3 regions of the Methylibium sp. Pch-M genome follow, and region 1 is predicted to be linked to each of the others. Evidence: predicted binding sites of a transcription regulator. Region 1 holds the regulator's gene; each other region holds the start of a gene.
The links. Region 1 encodes sigma-54, which starts transcription at its own class of promoters, with help from an activator protein. Its sites were predicted from a motif close to TGGCANGNAANCTGCTTT; they were not measured.
Positions count from the first base shown of each region.

Region 2: a site for sigma-54 is predicted at 3,641-3,658, ahead of pedF (cytochrome c-550 PedF). Genes of this name have one in related genera too.
Region 3: a site for sigma-54 is predicted at 2,588-2,605, ahead of C1M51_RS05100 (ammonium transporter). Genes of this name have one in related genera too.

Region 1 covers NZ_CP029606.1:2,067,783-2,073,510, reverse strand. Annotated here, with positions in the region: gene C1M51_RS10010 (SPOR domain-containing protein) at 1-360, shown strand, start outside; gene C1M51_RS10005 (thiol:disulfide interchange protein DsbA/DsbL) at 420-1,064, shown strand; gene lptA (lipopolysaccharide transport periplasmic protein LptA) at 1,172-1,786, shown strand; gene lptB (LPS export ABC transporter ATP-binding protein) at 1,783-2,538, shown strand; gene C1M51_RS09990 (RNA polymerase factor sigma-54) at 2,538-4,061, shown strand; gene C1M51_RS09985 (class I SAM-dependent RNA methyltransferase) at 4,149-5,414, shown strand; gene C1M51_RS09980 (DUF4399 domain-containing protein) at 5,443-5,728, opposite strand, start outside.
Region 2 covers NZ_CP029606.1:2,416,583-2,422,310, forward strand. Annotated here, with positions in the region: gene C1M51_RS11600 (sensor histidine kinase) at 1-590, shown strand, start outside; gene C1M51_RS11605 (response regulator transcription factor) at 580-1,200, shown strand; gene C1M51_RS11610 (sigma-54-dependent Fis family transcriptional regulator) at 1,273-3,411, opposite strand; gene pedF (cytochrome c-550 PedF) at 3,693-4,166, shown strand; gene C1M51_RS11620 (ABC transporter substrate-binding protein) at 4,163-4,993, shown strand; gene ruvC (crossover junction endodeoxyribonuclease RuvC) at 5,020-5,568, opposite strand; gene C1M51_RS11630 (phosphatidate cytidylyltransferase) at 5,648-5,728, opposite strand, start outside.
Region 3 covers NZ_CP029606.1:1,080,219-1,085,946, forward strand. Annotated here, with positions in the region: gene C1M51_RS05090 (aminopeptidase) at 1-473, opposite strand, end outside; gene C1M51_RS05095 (hypothetical protein) at 516-1,211, opposite strand; gene C1M51_RS05100 (ammonium transporter) at 1,229-2,431, opposite strand; gene C1M51_RS05105 (molybdopterin-dependent oxidoreductase) at 2,662-4,704, opposite strand; gene C1M51_RS05110 (hypothetical protein) at 4,683-5,045, opposite strand; gene C1M51_RS05115 (M20 aminoacylase family protein) at 5,197-5,728, shown strand, end outside.

The DNA.
Region 1 (5,728 bases):
GCGGCCTCGGGTCCGGCCACCGGCACGGCACGGCCGGCGCCCGACGGCCGTGATCCGGCCGCGATCCTCGGCGGCGGCCCGGCCCGGCCCGGCCCGGACCTGTCCACCACCGGCGCGTCCGAGGCGTTTGTCTATTTCGTGCAGGCCGGCGCCTACGCGCGCACGGAGGAAGCCGAGGCGCAGCGCGCCAAGCTGGCGATCCAGGGCTTCGAGTCCAAGATCACCGAGCGCGAGCAATCGGGCCGGACGATGTACCGTGTGCGCGTCGGCCCGTTCGTGCAGCGCGCCGAGGCCGAGAAGGTGAAGGAAACGCTGGACGGCGCCGGCATGGTGTCGGCGCTGGTGCGGGTGCAGAAATGAACTTCGCGGCGTGGGGATGACTCCACCGCTGCGTCTGTCTGAACGCTGAAAGGATGCTCATGAACCGTCGTGACTTCACGACCCTGTCGCTGGCCACCACCTGCGTCGGCCTGCTGCCGGCCTTCGGCCACGCCCAGGGCGGTCCGGTCGAGGGCAAGGACTACGTGAAGCTGTCGCAGCGCCAGCCGACGCAGGACCCGAAGAAGCTCGAGGTCGTGGAGTTCTTCTGGTACGGCTGCCCGCACTGCCACGCCTTCGAGCCGATGCTCGAGGCCTGGGTCAAGAAGCTGCCGCCGGACATCACCTTCCGGCGCCTGCCGGTCGCCTTCCGCGAGGTGCCGTTCGTGCTGCACCAGAAGCTGTACTTCGCGATCGAGGCCCTGGGGCTGGTCGACACCCTGCACCGCAAGGTCTTCACCGCGATGCACGTCGAACGCAATCCGCTGAACACGCCCGAGGCGATCGGCGAGTTCGTGGCGAAGAATGGCGTCGACAAGGCCAAGTTCCTCGACGTGATGAACTCGTTCTCGGTGCAGACCAAGGCCCGCCAGGCCGCCGCGCTGTCGGCCGGCTACAAGATCGACGGCACGCCGGCGATCGGCATCAACGGGTCCTACTACACGTCGGGTTCTCTGGCCGGCAGCAACGACCGCGCGCTGGCGATCACCGACCACCTGATCGCCCAGATCCGCAAGAGCGGCTGACCCTCGTTTGGCGTCGACGCGACAGCGGCCGTCGGAGCGGCGGCCGGCCGTGGCAAGCGGTCGAACTCACCCTAGAATCGGCAGCAAGATTCATGCCGATTCCCTCCATGTCCGCTCCGACCCCCTATCCTGCATCGCGGTGCACCTTGCTGGCGCAGCCTGTTGGCCGGGCCGTCCTGGCGGTGCTGGGGCTGGCCCTGCTGCCGGCCTTCGCCGCCGAAAAGGCTGACCGCAGCCAGCCGCTGGCCTTCACCGCCGACTCGGCCCGGGTCGACGAGGTCAAGCAGTTGAACATCCTGTCGGGCAACGTCGAGATCACCAAGGGCAGCATCGTCATCCGCGCCGACCGCGTGGAGGTGCGCCAGAGTCCCGAGGGCTACCAGTCCGCGGTGGCGACCGGCTGGCCGAACAAGCGCGCCTACTTCCGCCAGAAGCGCGGCAGCAACGACGAGTACATCGAGGGCGAGGCCGAGCGCCTCGAGTACGACGGCCGCGGCGACACCGTGCGGCTCGTGAACCAGGCCGTGCTGCGGCGCTTCCGCGGCAGCACGCTGGCCGACGAGGTGGCCGGCAACACCATTTCCTACGACAACGTGACCGAGGTGTTCCAGGTGCTCGGCGGCCCGGCCTCCGCGGCCGCGCCGGGCCGGGTGCGCGGGGTGCTGACGCCGCGCGAGAACCCGGCCTCGGCGCCCAACTCCGGGGCGGGGACGCGGCCATGAACACGGCGATGGCGAGCCGCCTGGAGGCTCGCGGACTGCAGAAGAGCTACGGCGCCCGCAAGGTCGTCAAGGACGTGCACCTCGCCGTCGCGGCCGGCGAGGTGGTGGGCCTGCTGGGCCCGAACGGCGCCGGCAAGACCACCAGCTTCTACATGATCGTGGGCCTGGTGCGCGCCGACGCCGGCGAGATCCGCATCGACGGCGCGCCGATCGAGCGCCTGCCGATCCACCAGCGCTCGCGCCTCGGGCTGTCCTACCTGCCGCAGGAGGCCTCGATCTTCCGCAAGCTCACCGTCGAGGAGAACATCCGCGCGGTGCTGGAGCTGCAGTTCGACGAGCGCGGCAAGGCCTACACCAAGGCACGCATCGACGAGCTGCTCGACGGCCTGCTGCACGACCTGTCGATCGACAAGCTGCGCGACAGCCCGGCACCGGCCCTGTCGGGCGGCGAGCGGCGGCGCGTCGAGATCGCCCGCGCGCTGGCCACGCAGCCGCGCTTCATCCTGCTCGACGAGCCGTTCGCCGGCGTCGATCCGATCGCGGTGATCGAGATCCAGCGAATCATCGGCTTCCTCAAGAGCCGCGGCATCGGCGTGCTGATCACCGACCACAACGTGCGCGAGACCCTGGGCATCTGCCACCGCGCCTACATCATCAGCGAAGGACGCGTGCTGGCCGAAGGCACCCCCGAGCAGATCGTCGAGAACGCCGACGTCCGCAAGGTCTACCTCGGCGAGCACTTCAGGATGTGATGAAGCCTTCCCTGCAGGTCCGTTTTTCGCAGCATCTGGCGCTCACGCCGCAGCTGCAGCAGTCGATCCGGCTGCTGCAGCTTTCCACGCTCGAGCTTCACCAGGAAGTCGAGCAGATGCTGGAACAGAACCCCTTCCTCGAAGTGGAGGAGGATGCGCCGACGCCGTTCGACGCGCCGGTGGAGCGCGCCACGGTCTCCGAACGCCAGGCCGACGAGGCCTGGGAGGGCTCGGGGTCCGAGGCGGCCGCCGACCCCGAGCCGGTCGCGGTGGATGCGGCCGAGTTCGGCACCACCGAGCGCGAGGACTGGGAGAACGGTACCGAGCGCGAGGACTTCGACGGCATCCGCGAGACGCCCGGCAAGGCCGGCAACAACGACAGCGACGAGTTCGACCCCATGGAGCGCAGCAGCGCCGGGGTGAGCCTGCAGGACCACCTGCGCGACCAGTTGCGCGGCATGCGCCTGAGCGACGAGGACCGCGGCGCGGTGATGGTGCTGATCGAATCGCTCGACGAGGACGGCTACCTGGCCGACCCGCTGGAAGAGATCGCCCAGCGCCTGGCCGGCGACGAGGACGACATCGCGGTCGAGGAGCTGCTCGACCGCCTGCGCTGTGCGCTGAAGTGGCTGCACAACCTGGAGCCGCTGGGCGTGGGGGCGCGCGACCTGTCGGAGTGCCTGACGCTGCAGCTGCGGGCCGGACCGCGCTGCGAGGCGCAGATGATCGCGATCCTGATCTGCAAGTACCACCTCGAGCTGCTGGCGCGGCGCGACGGCAAGAAGCTGATGGCCGCCACCGGCGCCGACGAGGAGCTGCTGAAGGCCGCGCAGGCACTGATCGTGCGCTGCGAGCCCAAGCCCGGCCGGCCCTTCACCAAGGCCGAGGCCAACATCATCGTGCCCGATGTCATCGTGCAGAAGGCCGGCCGCGGCTGGCGCGTCGTGCTCAACCCCGACGTGATGCCCAAGCTCCGCATCAACGACCTCTACGCACAGGCCATCAAGCAGCAGCGCGGCGCGCGCACCGAATCGGGCGCGGGCCTGAGCTCGCGGCTGCAGGAGGCGCGCTGGTTCATGAAGAACATCCTGCAGCGCTTCGACACCATCCAGCGCGTGTCGCAGGCCATCGTCGAGCGGCAGAAGGCCTTCTTCAGCCATGGCGCGATCGCGATGAAGCCGCTGGTGCTGCGCGAGATCGCCGACGAACTGGGCCTGCACGAGTCGACCATCTCGCGCGTGACCACCGCCAAGTACATGTCCACGCCCTACGGCACCTTCGAGCTGAAGTACTTCTTCGGCTCCTCGCTCAACACCGAGGCCGGCGGCAACGCATCGAGCACCGCGGTGCGCGCGCTGATCAAGCAGCTGGTCAGCGCGGAGGACGCCAAGAAGCCGCTGTCGGACAGCCAGCTCAGCAGCATGCTGGAAGAGCAGGGCATCCAGGTGGCGCGCCGCACGGTGGCGAAGTACCGCGAGGCGCTGAAGATCGCGCCGGCCAACCTGCGGCGCACGATGATGTGACGACGAGGTCCCGGGCCCCACCGGCACCCAGGGCCTCGCGCGGCGTCGACCGACGCGCGGGCGCAACCCTCGAACCCCTCTGCACGCATGAACGCCGTCCTCCCGCCCGACGCCCCGCCGTCCTCGTTGTTCCTCCCCTGCGCGGCCGGCGTCGAGGCGCTGCTCGCCGACGAGGTGGCCCGGCTGCTGCCGGGCGCGGCGGCACGGACGCAGCGCGGCGGCGTGTTGGTGCACGGCGGCCCGCGCGAGGCGATGGCGCTCAACCTCGGCAGCCGGCTCGCCCAGCGCGTGCTGTGGCAGGTGGCCGATGCGCCCTACCGCAGCGAGGACGACCTGTACGCGCTGGCCCGCAGCCCGCGCTGGCCCGACTGGATCACCCCCAAACAGACTCTGAAGGTCGACGTGACGGCCCAGCGCGCGCCGCTCAAGAGCCTGAACTTCGCCGCGCTGCGCATCAAGGACGGCGTGTGCGACGCGATGCGCGACGCCCTCGGCGCGCGACCCAGCGTCGACACCCGCCGCCCCGACCTGCCGCTGCTGCTGCACCTGGCGCCCGAGCACGCCACGCTGTACGTCGACACCTCGGGCGAGGCGCTGTTCAAGCGCGGCTGGCGCGAGGACCAGGGCGAGGCGCCGCTGAAGGAGACGCTGGCCGCCGCGATGCTGGCCGCCGCCGGCTGGCAGGGCCGCGAGGCCGACGGCCCGCTGCTCGACCCGGTGTGCGGCTCCGGCACGATCGCGATCGAGGCGGCGCAGATCGCCTGTGGCATCGCTCCCGGCTCGCTGCGGCGCTTCGCCTTCGAGCGCCTCGGGCCGTTCCGCGATGCCGGCAGCCAGCGTCTGTGGCGCGAGCTGCGCGAGGCCGCGCGGGCGGCCGTGCATGCCAGCGCGGTGCCCATCTTCGCCGGCGACGTGGCCTTCCGCATGACCGACTTCGCGGCGCGCAACGCGGCACGCGCCGGCGTCGCCGCCGCGATCGAACTGAAGACGGTCGACGCGCTGCAGCGCACCGCCCCCGCCGAACGCGGCACGCTGATGCTCAACCCGCCCTATGGCGAGCGCATCGACCCCAAGGGCTCGCGCGGCGACGGGGCCGGCCGGCGTGCACCGCCGACCGCCGCGCGCGAGGGTTTCGAGGACGGCGCCTCGGCCCACGAGTTCTTCACCCGCCTCGCCACCCACTGGAAGCGCGCCTACCCGGGCTGGACCGCCTGGGTGCTCAGCCCCGACATGAAGCTGCCGCAGGCGATGCGCTTGAAGGAGAGCCGGCGCGTGCCGATGTGGAACGGCCCGATCGAGTGCCGTCTGTTCCGCTTCGACCTGGTGGCCGGCTCGATGCGCGAGCCGGGCTGAAGAAGAAGCCCCGGAGCGCCCGCGGCCCTCAGCGCGGCACTTCGATCTCGACCGGCGCCGACGTGGCCATCACCTGCTGGTCGGCGTTCTGCAGCAGCTCGACCCTGAACTTGTAGGTGCCCGGCGGCGGCGCGAGCCAGACCTCGGTCAGGCCCTTGACGAGGTCGATGCGCTCGGTCGGCGCGCCGGCCCGCTCGGCGACCAGCCGGAAGTGGCCCACGCCCTTGTCCTGGATGTCCACGTGGCCCACGTTCAGGCCCGAGGCGTGCAGCCGCACCCGGAACGGCGTGCGCAGCGGCTCGCCGCTGCGCGGC
Region 2 (5,728 bases), 350 kb from region 1:
CGTCGCTGCTTCAGCGCCATGCCGCACGGCTTGATCCGGTGGAGCAGGCGCGCTGTGCGGACCAGATGGTCGCTTCGCTGGGATGCATCCGACTGCAGCTGCGCACGCTCCTGAGCCGGCTGCGGCCGCACGGGCTCGAGGCCGAAGGACTGGCGCACGAACTGGCGGGCTTGATCGATCGGGCCCGGGCCCATCACGCAACGGTGACGATCCGGGCCGACATCGCCGTGCCGCTGCCGGCACTGCCCGAGGATGCCGCGCTCGCGCTCTACCGCAGCCTGCAGGAAGCGTTGACGAACGCCTACCGACACAGCGGCGCCGGCGAAGTGCAGGTCCGTATCGATGTGCCGGCGGCGCAGCGTGTGCGGATGCGCGTGATCGACGATGGCTGCGGCCGCGCCAGTGCGCTGCCGCGGGGGGGGCTCGGCCTGCTCGGCATGCGCGAGCGCCTGGCCATGGTGGGTGGCGGATTGCGGCTGGTCGACAACGCCGGTCCTGGCCTGTGCGTCGAAGTCTGGGTGCCGGTGCCGGCTGTCGCCGTCACCGGGTCACTCGAGGGAGAAATGCTTGATACACGTCTTGCTGCTTGACGATCACGCGGTGGTGCGGGCGGGGTACCGGCAGCTCATCGATGCCGAGCCCGACATGTGCGTGGTCGCAGCCTGCGCCACCTCGGCCCAGGCCTGCGAGCAACTGCGCCTGCAGCAGATCGACGTCGCCGTCGTCGATCTCAGCCTGAAGGACGACAGCGGCCTGCAGGCCATCCAGCGATTGCGCGCCCGGCTGGCCTCGCTGCGGGTCCTGGTGTTCACGATGCACGCTCAGCAGAGCTATGCACTGCAGGCCTTGCGCGCCGGTGCGCTGGGCTACCTGACCAAGGATTCCGACCCGCAGGCGATGCTGGATGCGGTGCGTCAGGTCGCTCAGGGCCGCCGCGTGTTTTCCAGCGAACTGGTCGAGGCGATGCTCGATCCCTTGGAAGTGGAGCGCGGCGGGCCGCTGCGGCAGCTCACGCCGCGCGAGTTCGATGTGCTGCGGCTGGCCGCCCAGGGCCTGGCGACGCGTGCGATCGCCGAGGCTATGCACCTCGGCGACAAGACGGTGCTGAACTACATGTCGCTGATCCGGCAGAAGCTGGGCGCGGCGAACGACCTGCAGTTGCTGCGGCTGGCGGCGCAGAACGGCCTGGTCGAGCTCTGACCGGGGCGTGGTGCCGGGGCTGACGCAGGTCCGTCCGGACCTGGCCTTCGCCGGCACCGCACCCGGTGGCGCTCAGCGGCCCGCGCCTGGCGGCCAGTAGAGCTTGCGGTAGATCGTGTTGCGGCTGATGCCCAAGCGCCGGGCGGCGACCGAGATGTTGCCGCCGGCCTCGGCCAGCGCGCGGCGGACGGTGTCGTGCTCGAGCTGGTGCAGCGTGCTGCGTCCGCTCGGCGCCTCGCCGACCTGGACGCTGCCAAGGCCGTCGGGTGCTGCCGCGTCCGAGGGGTGCGGGCTGACGTGCTGGGCCATGCTCACCGGCGGCCGAGAGGCAGCGACCGAGGCGGGCTCCTCGTCCAGTGTGCGGCGCGCATCCTGCAGAAAGTCTTCGGACAGGTGGTCGACGGTGATCACGGCATCGTCGCCAGCCATCGCCACCGCGGTGCGCAGCACGGTGGCCAACTGACGGATGTTGCCCGGCCAGCGGCAAGCCTGCATCAGCCGCAGCACCTCGGCGTCGAGGCGCAGCAGACGACCACGGCACTCGCGCTTCAGCAGCTTCTCGGTCAGCGCCAGAAGATCGGTGCGCTCGCGCAGCGCCGGCAGCTGCACCACCAGGCCGTTCAAGCGGTAGTACAGGTCCTCGCGGAACTGCTTGCGGTCGATCAGTTCTCGCAGCGGTTGATGGGTCGCGCTGATGACCGATACATCGACCGGCAGCGCCCGCGTGCCACCGAGCGGCGTGACCTCACGTTCCTGCAGCACCCGCAGCAGCCGCGCCTGCAGGCCCAGCGGCATGTCGCCGATCTCGTCGAGGAACAGCGTGCCGCCGTGCGCCTGCAGGACCTTGCCGACGGCGCCCTTGCGGCGCGCACCGGTGAACGCGCCTTCCTCGTAGCCGAACAGCTCCGACTCGATCAGGGTCTCGGGAATCGATGCGCAGTTGACGGCAATGAAAGGGCCGCTCGCGCGGCGCGAGCCCTGGTGGATCGCGCGGGCCAGCATTTCCTTGCCGGTGCCGGTCTCGCCCTGGATCAGCACCGGGATGTCGCGGTCGAGCACTCGCTTGACGCGCGTGACCACGTCGTCCATGCGCGCATCCCCGGTCTGCAGCTGTCGCAGGCTCGGCGACGGCGGCACGGCATTCGGATGGGCCGTCGGTTCGCGGGCGGTGTCGGGCAGCGCGTCGCGGGCGGCCGGCTCGCGGGCCGCCTCGTGGGCGAGCGCCTCCGGCTGATCGTCACGGACGCGGCCCAGTTGGTGCCAGCCGGTGCCGTTGAAGCGGGCGTTCGCATGGATCTGGCGGCCGTCGGGCAGGCTCAGCTCCAATGGCGTCGACAGGGTCGAGCCGAAATGGTCGACCAGCGCTCCGAGCGACACGCCGAACAGGCCGGTGACCGTGTTCATCCGCAAAGCCGCGCCCGACAGGCGCAGCATGTCCAGTGCAGCGCGATTGGCGGCCAGCAGCTTGCCGTCCTGCCCGACGGAGACGATGCCTTCCATCAGCGTGCCGAGATAGTCGCGACGCAGGTGGAAATGCAGGCGCAGGGTCTGGTGGCTGTCCTCGATCAGCCAGTGGTTCTGGATCATGCGCGCAGACATCTTCACCAGGCCCATCGTGTGGACGTGGAAGGAATGGTGGTCGCCGCTGACGTCGAGCACGCCGACCAGGTTGCCGCGCGGATCGAAGATCGGCGAGGACGAGCAGGTCAGGAACTGGTTGGCGTGGACGAAGTGCTCGTCGGCATGCACGATGGTCGGCGTCTCGGTGACCAGCGCGGTCCCGATGGCGTTGGTGCCCTTGCTCGATTCGCTCCAGTTGACGCCCGGCGCCAGCGCGACCTTGGAGGCACGCGTCAGGAAGTCGTCGTGACCGATCGAATGCAGCACCGTGCCTTGCACGTCGGTCAGCAGCACCATGCTCTGCGTCGCGAGAATCTGCTCCAGCAGCATCTCCATCACCGGCACCGCATGGAGCGACAGACAGCGGTTGCGCTCCCGGGCCACCGCCAGATCCGAGCGCATCAGCGGGGTGTGGTCCGGCGGACGGATCGGGCTCAGCCGCAGCGAGGCACAGCGTTCATGCGACTGGGCGATGGTGTCGACGTGACCCGGGTCCGGCGGCAGCCAGACGCTGGTCGCGGAATGGCCGAACCCGGACGGGCGCCGGCTGTCACGCTGGGCAGCGCGCGTGGCGGTGGTGGATGCGGTCATCGTGTCTCCTTGGGGGCGTCAGCCCTCTCGGGCGGCCGGTAGCCGCCTCTGCTGTGTGTCCATTGCCAGGCGTTTGAACGCCTTGTTGTCGCTGCCTGAATCGTCCCCCTGTCACCGTGCCAGCCTCGCCCTGCGGCACATCGATGGGGAGCGTCAGTATGCTCCAGTGTGGAGCAAAATGACGGTGTGAACCCGTCACGAGCAGGGGTTCGGGGCAGAACTGTGGCGATGGCACATCACTTGCACCCTCGAACTGTCCCTCTGATTTGGAGCATCTTTCTATGAACTTTCGTACCCAGTGCCTGCGCCCTCTCGTCGCGCTGAGCCTGATCGCCGGCGCCGCGGGCGCCTACGCCCATGGGGACGTCACGCCGCAGGCCGTCGATACCCAGTCGCTCCCTGCGCTCGGTGATGCCTGGCGCGCCGAGAACCCGTACCGCAAGAACGACGAGGCCATCAAGATCGGCACCTCGGCCTATAACCAAAACTGTGCCCGCTGCCATGGCCTGGAGGCCATCTCCGGCGGGATCGCTCCCGATCTGCGCAAGCTCGACGGCGAATGCGCCACGCTGAAGGACGACAAGAAGAAGGCCGCCTGCGTGAAGGAAATGGACGAGTACTACGCGACCACGGTGCGCCACGGCCGCACCCGCAACGGCGCCGTCTACATGCCGCCGTTCGAGGGCGTGATGCAGCAGGAAGCGGTCTGGGCCATCAAGAGCTACCTCGAAACCCGCCGCGAGAAGCCGCTGTGATCTCCCGCCGCCGGTTGCTGGGTGCCGCCGCGGCGCTGGCGCCGATGTCCGCGCCGCTCCGTGCCGAGGGCAGCGCGCTGGAGCGCGTGCGGCGCAGCGGGCGGCTGGTGGTGGCGGTCTACCAGGACATGCCGCCGTTCAACCTGAACGGTCAGGGCGTCGACGTCGATCTGGCCGCGGTGCTGGCCGACAGCGTGGGGGTGCCGCTCAGCCTGCTGCCGATCCCGGCCGGCGAGAGCGTCGGCGACGACCTGCGCAACGCCGTCTGGCGCGGCCACTACCTCGGCTGGGGCCCGGCCGACGTGATGCTGCACGTGCCGATGGACCGCCCGCTGATCGAGGCCAATCCGCAGGTCGAGGTGTTCGGTGCCTACTACCGCGAGACGGTCATGCTGGCCTGGGACAGCGAGCGCGGTCCGACGCCCGAGACCATCGAGGCCCTGCGCGGGCAGAAGATCGCGGTGGCGGGCGTGTCCCTGCCGGGCTACCTGCTGGCCAGCGCCGACTCCGGCGCCCTCCGCGACACGCTCAGCACCCAGCACGCCGATGGCGTGGCAGCGGCAAAGACCCTGCTCTCCGGCGAGGTGGTGGCCGCCGCCGGCCTGGCGTCCGAACTGGAGGCGACGCTCGCCGGCCAGCCGCGCTACAAGATCGTGCCGCTGCCGCCGATCCCGCGGGCGCCGCGCAACGGCTGGGTGGTCGGCTGCGCCGTTAAGCGCGGCGCGACCGACCTGGCGCAGGTGATGCAGCGCCGCCTGATCGACCTCAACAACGGCACGGGCCTGCGCGATCTGTTCCGGCGCCACAACGTCGTCTGGCGCGGCTGATCGCCGCTGACCGGCCTCGGCGCCGGTCAGTAGCTGCGGCCCTTGCGGTATTGCGCATGGGCGCGCCGCGCCAGCGGGCTGACGGCGGCGATCGCCGCCTGCGACGCGCCCGCGTGTGCATGGCAGACCGCGAGGCCGAGCGCATCGGCCGCGTCCCGGCTCGGCTCACCGGGCAGCGACAGCAGCCGCGCCACCATGGCCTGCACCTGCTCCTTGCGGGCGTGGCCGTGGCCGACGATCGCCTTCTTCATCTGCAACGCGGTGTACTCGGCCACGGCCAGATCGCCCGACACCAGCGCCGCCAGTGCCGCGCCACGGGCCTGACCGAGCAACAGCGTCGACTGCGGATTGACGTTGACGAACACGATCTCGACCGCGGCGCAGTCCGGCTGGTAGCGCGCCGCGACCTCGCGTACACCCTCGAAGATGATCTTCAGCCGCCCCGGCAGGTCGCCGTTCGGCAGCGCGTCGGTGCGCACCGTGCCGCTGGCGATGTAGTGCAGCCGCGACCCCTCGCACTCGACCACGCCAAAACCCGTCGTGCGCAGGCCCGGGTCGATGCCGAGGATCCTCATGCGGCGCTCCCGCGGTCGCGGCCGAAGTCATGACCTGCCGTGCGCAGGCCCGGGTCGATGCCGAGAATCAGGCGTGCCATCAGAAGCTCAGGTTGAAGTACCAGCGCACGGAATGGAAGAACACCGGCGCCGCGAAGCACAGCGGCGCCACGCGGTCGAG
Region 3 (5,728 bases), 990 kb from region 1:
GTGGAATAGGCGGGCACACCGTAGACGCTGACCTCCTGGCCCTGGGACATCAACTCGGCGGCCAGCGCGTCGGCCGCGCCGCGGTCGAAGTAGCCGCGGTAGCCGACGCAGCCGACCACCGGGAAGCACCAGGTCTTCAGGCTCAGCGACAGCTCGGGCGCCGCGACCACGTTCCACACCACGGCGGGCCGGCCGAGGTCGGCATAGCGGCGGTAGCTGGCGTTGTCGGGCAGGCCCAGCTCCTGGACCGCGAAGTCGCGGATGCGCTGGCTCAGCAGCAGGCGCTCGCGCAGCACGGCCGGCGTGCCGGCGTCGGCCAGCCAGTCGTCGACCGGCTTCGCGGCGCGCATCACGCCAAGGTGGCCCTGCACCGATTGCGAGAGGTAGGCGACGCTGCCGCAGCCGCCCAGCAGCGCCAGCGCAGCGCCGACCGCGACAAGAGAGAACCACCAGGACCGGGCGCGCAGCAGCATGGCGCGCAGTCTACGGCTCCATGCGGACAGGTCGGCGTGGCGCTACAGGTAGCGGCGGATGCCGGTCAGCGCCGGGACACCACTGGCCTCGAGCCGGTCGACGGCCTGCGTGAAGCAGGCGTCCGCGCGCACCGGCCCCAGCAGTTCGGCGAGTGCCACGTACATCACGTTGATCAGCAGCGTGCCATGGCCGCCGGCCGGCCAGTCGCCATCGAGCGTGCTCACCTGCCCGCTCCACCACAGCGACGCCGCGTGCTGCTGGGGTCGCGGCAGGCTGGCCGCGTGGCGGATCAGCGCGCGGCGCACGCGCGCCGGCGTCAGGCCGACCGGCAGATCGCGCGAGAGCTGGGCCTCGATCGCCGCGAAGAAGGCCTGCAGGGCCGCCACCCCCTCGCCCAGCCGCGGCGCCACCGGGGCGACGGAGCCCGGTGGCAGGCTGCCCGGCTCGGTGGACTCGAAGGGTTGCGAGGACAGTGGATCGTCCGGCAGGCGCCGCGGGTCGCTCTGCAGCGCGCGGAAGATCCTGAGGTGCAGCTCGGCTTCCTTGCCGGCCAGGCCGAAGCCGTCGGCGATCTGCCGGCAGTAGCGGCTCAGGCCGAGGAACAGCGCGCCGCGCCCCTGGAACTGCTGGCACCACAGCATCACCGCGTCGCGCACGCGCGGCGCCTCCAGGTACTCGGCCAGCGCGTGCGCCAGCGCACGCCGCACAGTGACCGGGTCGTTGTCGCGGCTTGCCATCGTCGACGCACCGCCGCTCATCGCTTGCCCCGGTGCACCGCGTCCTGCTGGAACTCGGGGTAGCCGATCTCGTAGTGCTCGGTGAAATCGAGGCCGCGCTGCTCGTCGAGCGTGCTGGCGCGCAGGCCCATGCCGCGGGCCAGCAGCCAGTACATCAGCAGCGCGGTGCCGAAGGACCACACGAAGGCGACGCCGCAGCCGATCGCCTGCACGCCGAGCTGCTGCAGGTCGAACATCGCGTCGTGCTTGAACAGCCCGGCCGCCAGCGTGCCCCAGACGCCGCCGACCGCATGCACCGAGACGGCTCCCACCACGTCGTCGATGCGACCCGCCTCGAGCAGCCAGCCGGCCAGCACGCTCAGCCCGCCGGCCACGAAGCCGGTGAGCAGCGCATAGGCCGGCTCCATCACGTGGCAGCCCGCGGTGACGCCGACCAGGCCGGCGATGCTCCCGTTGACGGCCGCCGTCATCAGCACCGGCTGGCGGCCGAGCGCCAGCATCGCCAAAGCGCCGATCGCACCCGCCGCGCCGGACAGGTGGGTGTTGAGCACGATCTTGCCGATGCCCACCGTGGCCGCGGCGGTGCTGCCGCCGTTGAAGCCGAACCACCCCAGCCACAGGATGAACCCGCCGAGCGCCACCGAGGTGAGGTTGTGGCCGAGCATCGGGCGCGCCTCGCCGTTGGGTCCGAAGCGTCCGAGCCGGGGCCCGATCACCAGGACGGCAGCGAGCGCCGACCAGCCGCCCACCGAGTGCACGACGGTCGATCCGGCGAAGTCGATGAAGCCCATCTCGCGCAGCCAGCCCTGGCCGGAGAACAGCGAGCCCCAGGCCCAGGACCCGAACACCGGGTAGATGAGCCCGGTGATGAGCACGGAGCTGACGATGTAGGCCCAGAAACGCGCACGCTCGGCGATCGCGCCGCTGACGATGGTGGCGGCGGTGGCGGCGAACATCATCTGGAAGAACAGCAGCCCGTAGTCGGCCTCGGGCATCGCGTGCGGCAGGAAGCGGTCGGTGCCGATCCAGCCGCTGGCATTGGCGCCGAACATCAGGCCGAAGCCCACGGCCCAGAAGGCGACCGCGCCGAAGCACGTGTCGCAGTAGTTCTTCATGATGACGTTGATCGCGTTCTTGGCGCGGCTCATGCCGCTTTCCAGCAGCGCGAAGCCGGCCTGCATGAAGAACACCAGGGCGCCGGCGGCCATCATCCAGACCATGTCGGTCCCGGACTTCAGCTGTTCGATCGTCGTGGGGTCGGCGGCGTGAGAGGCGGCCGCGAGGCTCGCGAGCAGGACGGCGCACGCGAGAGGACGCGCGGCCCGACGGACAGCAGGTTTCAAGACGGATTCCCAACGTTCTGGTGACGCGGCAACGTGGCAAGACACATGCCACCGCGCTGGCCAGCGACCGGACTTCCACGCGACGCATCGGCCGCGTGACGGACTGCTCAGTCCGCGCTCACCTCGACCAGGCAGTCGTAGAAGCTCGGGGCCCGACCGAGGTCGGTGAGCTTCTGGTGGGTGACTTCGTTCACGTTGCTGCCGCGCACGCCGAGCTTGCGCCACCAGATGCCCAGGCCGTTGACCACACCGGGGCGCGCCCGCTCGCTGAGCACGGCCTTGCACCAATACTGGCCGCGCTCGTTGAAGACACGCACCAGCGCACCATCGTGGATGCCGCGCGGCGCCGCGTCGCCCGGGTGGATCTCCAGCACCGGCTCGCCCTCGATGTCGCGCAGGCTCTTCACGTTGACGAAGCTGGAGTTGAGGAAGTTGCGCGCCGGCGGCGAGATCATCGCCAGCGGATAGGCCGCAGCGAGCGCGGGCGTGCTCTGCGCCGACTCGTGGTTGGGCACGTGGTCGGGCACGCCCCAGCCGGGCGCGTCGATGCGGCAGCGCCCGCTCGGCGTGGGGAAGCCGCCGTCGGCGAACGGCGCCTCGGGCAGCGGCAGCTGGACCCAGCCGTGTTCACGCAGCTCGTCGAAGCGCACGTGGCGGCCGAAGGCCTGGCGGGCGATCGCCTCGTCGCTGTCGCCGAAGCAGGGGTCGACATAGCCCATGCGCGCGGCGAGGCGCCGGAAGATCTCGGTGTTGGGCAGCGCCTCGCCCAGCGGCGCGACGGCCGCTTCGTTGATCAGCACCGAGGTGTGGCCGTAGCTGCGGTGCACGTCCAGGTGCTCGAGCTGGGTGGTCGCGGGCAGCACGAAGTCGGCGTGGTCGGCGGTGTCGGTGAGGAAGTGCTCCAGCACCACGGTGAACAGATCCTCGCGCGCGAAGCCCCGCACGACCTGGGGCGATTCGGGCGCCACCGCGACCGGATTGCTGTTGTAGACAACCAGCGCCTCGATCTTCGGGCCGAAGCCGGCCGAGCTCTCGCGCAGCAGGTCGTCTCCGATGGTGCTCATGTTGATCGTGCGCGGACGGCGCGCGCCCAGCAGCTCGGGCCGCTGCAGGGCGCCGTGGTCGATCGGGTACCAGCCGCTGCTCGACAGCAGCAACCCGCCGGCGCGATGCCGCCAGGCGCCGATCAGGCAGGGCAGCGTGGCGATCAGGCGCGCCGCGTTGCCGCCGCCATGCACGCGCTGCATGCCGTAGTTGAGGCGGATCGCGGCCGGCCGTGTGCCGCCGTAGTCACGCGCCAGGCCACGCACCTGCTCGGCGTCCAGGCCGCAGACGGCGGCGGTGCGCTCGGGCGTCCAGGCGAGTGCCTTCTCGCGCAGCGCAGGCCAGCCCTCGGTGTGGCGGTCGATGTAGTCGTGGTCGAGCCAGTCGTTGACGATCAGCTCGCGCATCAGGCCGAGCGCCAGCGCACCGTCGGTGCCGGGCAGCAGCGCAAGGTGCTGGTGGCACTTGTCGGCGGTCTCGGAGCGGCGCGGATCGATGCAGACCAGCTTCGCGCCGGCGCGCTTGGCCGCCTGGGCGTAGGTCCAGAAGTGCAGGTTCGACGCGATGCTGTTGCTGCCCCAGATCAGGATCAGCTTCGCCTCGGCGAAGTGCTCCACGTGCATGCCGACCTTGGCGCCGTAGCTCGCCGTCAGCGCCTCGCCGCCGGCGCTGGCGCAGATGGTGCGGTCGAGCAGCGAGGCCCCCAGGCGGTGGAAGAAGCGCGCGGCCATGCTTTCGCCCTGCACCAGGCCCATCGTGCCGGCATAGCTGTACGGCACGATGGCCTGCGGGTCGCGCGCAGCGATCGCCTGCAGGCGCGTCGCGATGACGTCCAGCGCCTCGGTCCAGCCGACCCGCTCGAAGCGCCCGGCACCCTTGGGCCCCACGCGCCGCAGCGGGTGCAGCACGCGCTCGGGGTGGTAGGTGCGCTCGGGATAGCGCGAGACCTTGGTGCACAGCGCGCCGTGGGTGGTCGGGTGGTCGGCGTCGCCCTGGACCTTCACCGCGCGGCCATCGCGCACCGTGACGCGCAACGCGCAGGTGTCGGGGCAGTCGTGCGGGCAGGCGCCGCGCACGCTGCGGGTCAGCCCGCCGTCGCCTTCCACTTGCCGTCCACCTTGCAGAGCTGCTGCTCGCTGCGGGCACTGAGCGCCTTGTGCCGGTTCTCCATCACCACCACGCGGCAACCCGCGCGCTCGCCCTCGCGCGCCGTGACGCTCCCCTCGCTGCCGCTGCGGTCGTTGCGCCAGGTCACCGGCACGCCCAGTTCGGGCGCGGCCAGCGCCTGCGTGACGGCGGCACGGTAGAGCTTGAAATCCTGCTCGTTGAAGCGGCTGATCGGCGTGTTGCGCAGGAAGCCGTAATTGGCGACCTGGGCCAGCGCCGCGCTGCCGGCGGCCAGCGCCCCGAACGCCACGGCGGCACCGACAAAGCTTCGTCCTCTCATCGCGGTCCTCCCTGCCGCCCGCGTCTCGGCCGGCCCGGCATGGAGTGTGCCTCGTGCCGGCGGAGGCTGCAGAACGACCCTGTCGCGGCTGCGTCGCCGGGCGCGGCATTACCATGCCAAGGTGGAATCTTCGCCCGCTGGGGAGACGCCGATGCAGTTGATCGAATCCATCCTCGCCGACAGTGCCGCGGTCACCGCGATCCGCCGAGACCTGCACGCCCACCCCGAGCTGTGCTTCGAGGAGCGCCGCACCGCGGACGTGATCGCCCGGACCCTGGGCGACTGGGGTATCCCGGTGCATCGCGGGCTGGGCACGACCGGTGTGGTCGGCATCGTCAAGAATGGCTCGTCAGACCGCGCGATCGGCCTGCGTGCGGACATCGACGCGCTGCCGATCACCGAGCACAACACCTTCCCCCACGCCAGCCGCCACGCCGGCAAGATGCACGCCTGCGGCCACGATGGTCACACCGCGATGCTGCTCGCGGCCGCCCAGCACTTCTCCAGGCACCGGAACTTCGACGGCACCGTCTACCTGATCTTCCAGCCGGCCGAGGAAGGCGGCGGCGGCGCGCGCGAGATGATCAAGGAGGGGTTGTTCGAGCGCTTCCCGATGGAGGCCGTGTTCGGCGCCCACAACTGGCCTGGGCTGAAGGTGGGCCAGTTCGCGCTGAAGACCGGTC